DNA from 3 places in the Marinomonas phycocola genome. Region 2 is predicted to be linked to each of the others. Evidence: predicted binding sites of a transcription regulator. Region 2 holds the regulator's gene; each other region holds the start of a gene.
What was found. The regulator LexA, encoded in region 2, represses DNA repair genes until DNA is damaged. The targets are predictions, from matches to a motif close to TACTGTNTANNTANACAGTA.
Positions count from the first base shown of each region.

Region 1: ACMUMJ_RS13000 (YebG family protein) is a predicted target of LexA. The motif match lies at 1,398-1,417, and genes of this name have one in related genera.
Region 3: uvrD (DNA helicase II) is a predicted target of LexA. The motif match lies at 1,681-1,700, and genes of this name have one in related genera.

Region 1 covers NZ_JBLIXL010000019.1:37,812-41,097, forward strand. Annotated here, with positions in the region: gene ACMUMJ_RS12995 (cytochrome b/b6 domain-containing protein) at 182-868, shown strand; gene ACMUMJ_RS13000 (YebG family protein) at 955-1,380, opposite strand; gene ACMUMJ_RS13005 (mechanosensitive ion channel domain-containing protein) at 1,595-1,708, shown strand; gene ACMUMJ_RS13010 (DUF1439 domain-containing protein) at 1,742-2,320, shown strand; gene ACMUMJ_RS13015 (hypothetical protein) at 2,424-3,008, opposite strand; gene ACMUMJ_RS13020 (FKBP-type peptidyl-prolyl cis-trans isomerase) at 3,173-3,286, shown strand, end outside.
Region 2 covers NZ_JBLIXL010000013.1:70,755-74,040, reverse strand. Annotated here, with positions in the region: gene dinG (ATP-dependent DNA helicase DinG) at 1-1,501, opposite strand, end outside; gene lexA (transcriptional repressor LexA) at 1,570-2,190, shown strand; gene ACMUMJ_RS10950 (hypothetical protein) at 2,308-2,586, opposite strand; gene ACMUMJ_RS10945 (DUF6586 family protein) at 2,589-3,056, opposite strand; gene topA (type I DNA topoisomerase) at 3,053-3,286, opposite strand, start outside.
Region 3 covers NZ_JBLIXL010000005.1:39,008-42,293, reverse strand. Annotated here, with positions in the region: gene uvrD (DNA helicase II) at 1-1,596, opposite strand, end outside; gene ACMUMJ_RS05340 (PA3496 family putative envelope integrity protein) at 1,795-1,992, shown strand; gene ACMUMJ_RS05335 (amino acid aminotransferase) at 2,273-3,286, shown strand, end outside.

The sequences.
Region 1 (3,286 bases), on a different contig from region 2:
CTATATAAAAGTAAAAGGAATAAAAGTCATCTTTTGGATTCCATTATGGAATCTGAATTGATTAATAAAAGGGCCTAGACAGAACGAGTGATTAGGTTTGAAAAAACGTTTTGCATCAATTCTTGATAGGTTGCCTGTGAAGGTAATGTTGAAAATACAAGCCGTACAATATGAGGTTTTCATGAAGCGTGTTTTGGTATGGGATTGGCCTATTCGAGTTTTTCATTGGCTAATGGTTGTGTTGTTTTTGGGAATGATAATAACGGGAAAATCGGAAGAGGATTATTTAGAGCTACACATTGATTTGGGTTATGTGTTTTCAGGTGTGTTAGTGGCTCGTATTATTTATGGATTTTTGGGCTCTTATCATGGGCAATTTAAACAAGGACTGAGCTCTTTTAAAAAGATACGTTTGTACACAATGGTTGTTTTTAAAAGCCTAAAAGCTCATAAAAATGATGATCAGCGTACCAAGCGATTAGGCCATAATCCACTTGGCTGGGTGATGGTATTTGCTTTAATTACGTTGTTATCGATGCAACTTATTAGCGGATTGTTTTTTACAGACGACATTTTCTGGTACGGGCCATTCTATGATTATGCCAGTGATGACGTGTTGGAATTGCTTGCTCAACTGCATCGAATTTTACCGGATGTTTTAATTGCGTTAGTCATTCTTCATATATCAGCGGTTTTGTTGCATGAGGTTCGTTTTAAAGAAAAGTTAATTATAGCCATGATTCATGGTCATAAGCCCATTGGGGTTACGTCTGATGTGCCGCTTGTAAAAACGCCTAGAGTAGGGGTTGTTATGAGTTTAGGTGTCAGTTTAGTTTGGTTGATTTGGTTATTTTCATTACCCAGTTAGACGAGTGGTTAAAGTATTTCGAAGCGTATTTTCAAAAAAGTATTATGACAATACGCTTCGGGTAGTCATTTTAAGCTCGCTCGAGCTTAGGCCGCTTCGTCGCTGTTGATGTCCATCATGTCATTGTCAATGTTGTCTAAATCGAGCATTTCATCCGAGTTAACAAGCGCGGCTTCATCTGGCTCAATGACAATGTCTTTCAACGGTTCGGAGGTATTTAATAAAGCACTATTTTCTTTTTTAGCGGTTGAGTTTTTAGCGGACTTTTCAGGCGGTGCTTTTCGTTTTGCCCCTAATGCGACTAATAGAGAGTCTTTGTTCTGTGCTAAATACATAGCCAGAGCATCGCGTTGTTTGGTGTCTTTTACTAATGTGCTTTCTTCTAGTACTTGGTAGAGTTCGTCAGACATATCCAGCAGTTTATCATAAGCATCGGCTTCTGCTTTCGAAGAAAACGTCATTTTTTCTACCCCATTGCGTTCAACTACATATTTTGTAATGACAGGCATCATCAACCTCCAATTAATTATACTGTATAAATATACAGTTAAACTTTGTTTTTTGTCTAGTTTTTTATAAAAAATGTGTATTTTAAATTGTTGATTCTATCAAGGATTGCTAAAGTGACGCGATTAAAAATAGGAACAATAGACGTATGACTTTTGACTTTAGTCAGTGGGATTTTATTTCCTTAAACAGAGTTTTTTAAGTGGTTTTAACATTGCTGTGAATCACTGTTGTGCTTGCTTTTCGTGTGCATTCTTTAAAGCCAGTACGCGACCGTTTAGAGAGGGAGACTGGATCAGAATTGGTGAGTTTGAAGGAGAAGTGACAGACTAACCTTAAAATAATGTGTTATTTACAGAGGCGTATATGAAGTATTTTACTTTATCTTTAGTGGTGTTATTGAGTGTCTTTTTGAGCGGTTGTAATGGTTATCGTTTAAGCGAAGACAGATTAAATGCAGAAATTGTGCAACGAATTAAAGAGCAACCACCGCAACGTATTTTAGTGTCTATGGGCGAGCAGACCGTAAAATTGAATATGATTGTGACGGGCGGCGTTGTGGATCTAACATCTGAAAACGGCGGCAGTGCGAAGATTCGTTTATCGACTGATTTGACGGGCACCTTGTCCATGTTTGGCCAAGAGATCGCTATTGAAACGGATTTACAACCGTACATTCAAACGAATGTTAGGATTGAAGACGGTCAAATTTATCTTGTTGACCCAAAGGTTTTAGAAATTTCGGTTCACGGATCAAACTTTAATGATCAATTATTACGCTCGGTACTTGGTCCACTGCATGATGATTTTGAAGTGGCGTTGACAGGGTACTTTGCAGAAAATCCCGTGTATGTCATGAACCATTCTGCATTAGAAGAATCTGCTGCGTTGATGATTAAGAAAATAACTATCAAGGAAGACGAAGTAGTTATGTCGATGTTTTAATAACTGAGTTAACTTGGTAGGCTAAATTACAACGATGCGGTTTTCAATCATGAATCGAAAACCGCATACCTTTATAAGGCATCAGTTTGATTAACTGACTCTCTTATAATGCGTGAATGGCTTTAAACTTAGCAATAAGACTAACAGGTTTCTTTTTCTTGTTAGAACTGTTTAGGGCGTAAACAACGGTTTCACCTTTTGGTCCAGCACCAATGTCAGTGTAACGTAGTACAACTTCACCCACTAAACGTGCTTGTTGCATTTCTTCTAGAGAAGAGAAAACGTAGATACGGCCTTCTTCAGTGTACATTTCACCATAAAATTCGTCCGCACCTTTTAGCTTACCATCATACATATCGACGGATGCAATGCCTGACACTTTCTTTTTGTCTTCATTAGTAAGACCGAAAACGATTGTTTCACCTCTTGGGCCTTCACCAATGCGTACTTTGCGGTAAGAAGTCTCTCCCAGTACTAAGAAATCTTGATACGTTGCGAAATCATCAAAGATATAAATGCGGCCTTCATGATGCGCTTCAAATAACATGGTGTTTTTCACTGCTTGTTGCACAGCTTCTTTTACTTGTGCTTTTGCTTGAGTGGTCTCTTCTTTAACATTTGCGCCACAAGCGGTTAGTAATGCAACAGTAGATAGAGTACACGCGATAGTAATAAGATTTTTTTTCATGGAACAAGCCTCCTTTAAAAGTTAGTAAGATGTTAAGACTAATCAGTTACACTTTTATGAAAGTGTGAAAAAAGTTAGGCTTGAATTACATAACAAAGACATGTCCTATAAATAAATTCATAATGTTGCCCTATAACACTCGACATATTTAAAGAAGGTATTAGATGTCTATTTCTAAAAATAAAGTGGTTCAATTTCATTACACACTGCGCAGTGGCGATGAATTGATTGAAACGTCTGCTGGTAAAGACCCTGCTGCATATCTGCATGGTTATAGC
Region 2 (3,286 bases):
CACTTTCATGCGGAACACCGCTTCTCATATTAAAACGAGAAAAATTATTTAATGCAGTTAATGTTGCCGAGGTCACAACAGCGGCGTAACACTTATCCCATAATTGCTGACGCAATGTGTGTGCAGCTAAAATAGGGGAACCACCAAGCTCTATGTCTTGTTCCATGCCACTACCAGACAAGGTAAGCCAACGAGCATTAGGCGGGTAATTCAAATCGTCTAAAGTAGAATACAATTGCCATAGCGCTTTTGACTGCTCTAGGCGTGATAGCACAACCCCCAAAATAGGCATCCATGTATCTGCCACCTCTTGAGTCAGGCCCATACCTTCATTCTGCTTCGCTTTTTTGCACTCATCTTGAATGCTTTCAATACTGCCAAAGAGCTTTTGAAAACCGGTTTGTAAGCTGTAGGCCAATTGCCTCAGTCCGTCGGGGATCACACCAAATTCGAATCGGTGAACATTGTTATCACTGTCTAGGTTTTTATCAGCAATAAAAGGCGCAAGACCTTGCTGTGCATACTGGATAAAATTTACCAATGTTTGAACTTGCTGAGGTATTTTTAACAACAATTGCCCTGTAAGACTGATGTCATCCGTCAATTCTTGCTTAAGAGAAACTAGATTTTTTTCTAGCTGCCTCAGCCATTGAATGCTTTGTTGTAACCGCATTTCATGACGAAAGTGACTAATGGCTTTATCAGGTAGGTGATGTCCTTCATCAAAAACATAAACCGTGTCACTCGGGTTCGTTAAAATAGCACCTCCCCCTAAAGACAAATCCGCCAGAACTAAATCGTGATTAGCAACAATCACGTCTGCTGTCTCGATTTCAGCTCTTGCTTTATAAAACGGACAAGCGGAAAAATTAGCACAATTACGATTGGTGCATTGCTGATGATCCGTCGTCACTCTGCGCCAATCATCTTCTCGTAAAATGCCCTTCCAGTTGTCTTTATCCCCATCCCAATCGCCAGACTTAATAGCATTGTCCATTTCTTGATATAGAGCGGCATTCACATCACCAGCCTGTCGATGTTGTTCAAATAAACTCGCAAACATGTCTTCCATAACCTGAGTTTCGGAATCTAAAAAGCCTTCCAATTGATTAAGACACAGATAACGCCCTCTCCCCTTCGCAAGAGTATAAGCAAAATGATAATCTGTATGTTTCAAAAGATCTGGAAGCTCTTTGTGCAAAATTTGCTCTTGCAGAGCGACGGTGGCGGTGGAGATTACCAGTTTTTTGCCACGTTCTTTTGCGATGGGAATAACCGATAGGCAGTAGGACAGAGTTTTACCTGTGCCAGTGCCCGCCTCTACAACGGCAACGTGCTTCTCTCCCAAACGGACACCTTCAGAGTCTTGCTTAATATTGCCAATTGTACGAGCAATTGTGGCAATCATCTGTTTTTGCCCTAAACGTGGCTTATGGCTTTTTGCAGCCAAAGACGCTCTATAAGCACTATGTATTTTTGTCTTTAATTCATCTGAAAGCATTATTTAATTGAGAACATCTTTAAAAGCTGTATATAATAACAGTAACTGTACAAACAACCAGATGCCTTATGATTAAATTAACAAAAAGACAATCCGAAGTAATGGACATGATACGCGAATTCATTGCTGAAACAGGTTTTCCCCCCACTCGGGCCGAAATTGCAAAACACTTGGGATTTAAATCCCCTAATGCCGCTGAGGAGCATCTTAAAGCATTATCGAAAAAAGGTGCTATAGAGATCTTACCAGGTGCCTCCAGAGGATTAAAAATAGTTGAAGAACTATCCGATGAACTTCCTGTGGACATTGGTTTGCCCATCATAGGAAAAGTAGCCGCTGGTTTTCCCATATTAGCGCAGGAAAACGTCTCGTCTTATGTTCAGATTCCACCTGAAATGTTCTATCCAAAAGCAGATTATTTCCTCTCTGTCACTGGAATGAGTATGAAAGACATAGGGATTTTTGACGGTGATTTAATTGCCGTTCATAAAACCAATTCGGTGAAAAATGGTCAGGTTGTTGTCGCTCGAATCGATAACGAAGTAACCGTAAAACGTTTTCAACAAGATGGTAAAATCATTCATCTAATTGCAGAAAACAGTGAGTTTAATGACATTACAGTCGACTTAGAAACCACTGAATTTGCTATTGAGGGCATATCAGTTGGTGTTATCAGGCAATCCCTCTAATGCTCCTAACGCTTTATCGAAAATAAAAGAGCCTTTATAAATTGAAATATATTCTTTTTATAGGGGCTCTTTTATGAAGATGGCGTTCAACTATTGAATCAAATCCACTCTGATACATTAATGCAGTGTTTTTGGCGTATCAACTACTGTTTCAAAGTCTTCAATAAAGTCGTCTTCTGGCATGTCGTTAAAGTCTTCTGAGTAAACAAAGTCTATACCCGCATGGAACATACACTTTGCTAAATCAAAATAACGATTTTGCAAAAACGCTTTTGTATCATCAGAAATCGTTAATACAGCTAACGGCTCAGAGTTTTCATTTTTATCTGCATTGACTGGGCGCAACACAATATCACCATTATCTAATTCAACAATTTCTAAATAAGCTTCATTCATTCTTAATACTCTGTGGACTCTTCTCTATATCGAAGAGCTAACTCCGAGATAGATTGTAAATAGAATGCTATCGAATTTTCTGAGCTACTGCTACTCACAATCACGTTGCTCATCACAACGCCCTGAGGTCTTGAGTAGCACTCATAAGCCGTAACATACGCTTTCTCTAATTGGGAAAGCCAACTTGATGGGTCAGATGATAAAGCATTCAGCTCCTGTAATACAGGAATTGAAATGCCTTTTTGATTTGCCTGCTCCAAAAGGCGGGAAATATCCAAGTCGTGCTGCAATGAATAGTTCGCACACACCTCTTGAAGCAAGCCGTTTAATCCGCTCTTCAGATGAAATAGTGCAGAATCTTCATACGCTTTTTCCATCCAAGATTCATCCGAGCTAGATAACAACTTTAGGAAGCGACGCGCAACATCCAGTTTTTTATTGGTTACGCTCGCCCCACTCGGATTACTCATTTAGATTTTTTTCCTTCTTCAATCACCCATTTATTACCAACATAGTACGCCTTCCAGCCAGTCGGCTTGCCATTTTCTTCTGTCATAACGTACTGCTCTTTCGTTTTACGACTGTAGCGAATTACCGTAGGGCGTCCTTCTGAATCAGCCACTGGCGCATCGATAAAGAAATGGTATTTAGGATCAATTTGCTCCATATACGGAAGCAACTCAACCACTAAAGGCGCTCT
Region 3 (3,286 bases), on a different contig from region 2:
TGAACTAAATTCTTCATCTTCTGAAGACCAATTAAACCCACTGGCGGCACTCACCAACTCTTTTAAGTTTTCTACTCGCGCTTCGCCTTTTTCGCCCTTTTCCTTTTCATGAAAAGGAATTAACCCAGCTTCTTGGATAAGTTGTTCGAATACATCGCCTAAACCAAGATCAGGTTGTTGGATGCACGATGACATGCCTTCAATTAATGTTAAAAAGCTTCTAATAGCATTACTCGCTCTAGCGGGTAATACGCTTTGTTCAACCACGGTTACAGCGGCTTTCCACATGGAAAAACCTTGATCCCGGGCCAGTTCTCTTAAGGTTCCAATGCTCCGTTCACCGATACCTCTAGGAGGCACGTTAATGACCCGCTCCATGGCACCATCGTCATTTGGGTCCATTGCTAGTCGGGCATAAGCTAGAGCATTTTTAATTTCTAAACGATCGTAAAATCTGTGGCCACCATAAATTCTGTATGGAATTTGTTCCCTAACCAAACATTCCTCAACCACGCGAGATTGGGCATTCGATCGATATAAAATGGCTATGTCTCTGAGGTCTGACCCTTTATCACGCCATTTTTTTATAATCTCGGTAATAAAACGCGCTTCGTCCTGTTCGTTAAAACCAGCATAAAGAGAAATAGGCTCGCCGCTACCACTGTCTGTCCAAAGCTCCTTTCCTAAACGATCTTCATTGTTACTAATCAACCCGTTGGCGGCTTTCAGTATGTGTCCTGTAGAGCGGTAGTTTTGTTCTAAACGAATGGTATTTACATCAGCAAAGTGTTTTGTGAAATTGTGAATGTTTTCAATTTTCGCACCACGCCAACCGTAGATGGATTGGTCATCATCTCCGACGGCCGTAATCGAGCCTTCTTGACCGACTAAAATACGTAACCATGCGTATTGAATGCTGTTTGTATCCTGAAATTCGTCCACTAAAACGTGCTTAAAACGTTCTTGGTAATGCCTTAATAAAGGCGGGTTTCCCAATAATAATTCGTGTGTCCTCAATAAAAGCTCGCCAAAATCCAATAATCCGCCCTGCTCACTCGCTTCTTCATAATGAAAGTACAGCTCTTTCATTCCTTTGGAGAAAGGGTCGTGACTGTCTGGAACATGTGCAGCTCTGCGGCCTTCATCTTTTTGAGCATTGATAAACCAACACACTTGCTTTGGAGGCCAGCGTGTGTCGTCGATGTTGAAGGCTTTCATAATTCGTTTAACGAGACGTAACTGATCATCACTGTCCATGATTTGAAAGTTTTCTTTTAATCCCGCATCACGCCAATGTGCACGTAATAATCGATGCGCTAAGCCGTGGAATGTCCCTACCCACATACCTTGTGGAGGCACCCCCACTAACTGCTCAATTCGAGATTGCATTTCTTTTGCTGATTTATTGGTAAAGGTTACAGCCATCAAGCTGTACGGCGAGATTTCATACATGTTCATTAACCATGCAATACGATGCACTAATACCCGCGTCTTGCCACTGCCTGCCCCAGCTAAAATGAGTGTGTTTTGTAACGGCGCTGCGACAGCGTCTCTCTGCTTATCATTTAAATCATCTAAAATAAAAGAAACGTCCATTCATTGCCCGCCGTATTTAAACTGTCATATAAGTTGCGTATAAAAGATATTGAGACCAAAAATAGGTTGATTTTTGATCAAAAATAGTGTTTTTTAAAACATATTACTTGTTGTATGCCTATTTTGGCTTTTTTCACTGGTCGATGACAGTAATCAATACATTCTCTGTCATCTTGGTTAATTCAGAGAGGAATCACGATGAGCAAGTCTACTCAAATGTTAAGTGAAGTGAAAACAAATATTCTTTACGCTTCCATGTCGATAGACAACGAGAAAAACGAAAAGGATCAAAAAGAAGGCAGTATTCGCATGTTAAAAGCGAGACGCTCTATTGAAGATTATCTGGAGGAAAAACGATTAAATGAATCCATTTCAAATGGGTGGGACTTAAACTAACACTCTGGATTAAATCGTACCCTCTTAGGGTTAGTAAACATTTGCCTCAGCGTTCATGCCCGTTGCTTTATTAACCCTTAATGATGTTTTTTTACCGCTTATAATACTATCTACAGCGGCGTCTTGCCGTATCAAAAAATTACACTTCATACCCATCATTTTTCATATAAAAACGGTCTCAAGGTAGCGGAGTCAAGCCGCATCGAGTAATATATCCACAAAATTTATACCCTCATTTAAATGTACTAAAAACGGTAAATAACCCTATTGGGGAGTCACCATGTTTGCACATATTCAAGCCGCTCCAGCTGATCCTATTCTTGGCCTAAATGACGCCTACAACAATGAAACCAATCCTGAGAAAATTAATCTAGGTGTTGGTGTTTATAAAGATGAAAAAGGCAATACACCGATTCTTCAAGCAGTAAAACAAGCTGAGGAACGACTACTAGAACAGGAGTTAACAAAAAGCTATTTAAGTATCGAAGGTACTGAGAATTACCGACAAACTGTTCAAACACTATTATTTGGTGACAATCACCCAATTGTTCATAAAAAACTGGCTCATACCGCCCACACACCAGGAGGAACAGGGGCATTACGTGTTGCTGCCGAATTTATTAAAAAGCATCTGCCAGAAGCGACTATTTGGGTAAGCAATCCAACATGGGCAAACCATCAAGCGATTTTCCAATCTGTTGGCTTAGAAGTCGGCAGCTATGCCTACTATAATGCAGCATCCAAAAGTTTGGATTTCGAATCACTATTAGCAAGCCTTTCTCAAATACCTGAAGGGGACATTGTTCTCTTCCATGGTTGCTGCCATAACCCAACGGGGATTGACCCAACAAAAGACCAATGGCGACAGCTAGCCAAATTATGCAGTAAACAAGGCTTTCTACCGTTATTTGATTTCGCTTACCAAGGTTTTGGTGTCGGCCTAGAGGAAGATGCTCAAGGGTTACGCGCTTTCTCGGAACAAGTGCCTGAGATGCTTATTGCCAGCTCTTTCTCTAAGAATTTTGGCTTGTACAATGAACGTGTTGGCGCCATCACCATTGTTTGTGAAACACCAGAACAAGCCGATGCATCGTTTACTCAAATCAAACGCGCAGCAAGAACCAACTACTCTAATCCACCAGCACATGGTGCGGCGATTGTGACAGAAATCTTATCCAATAAAGTATTACGCAGCTTATGGGAAATGGAATTACAAAGCATGAGAACTCGCATACACGATATGCGTGGCTTGTTTGTTAGCACATTGAGATCAAAAGGCGTCGAGCAAGACTTT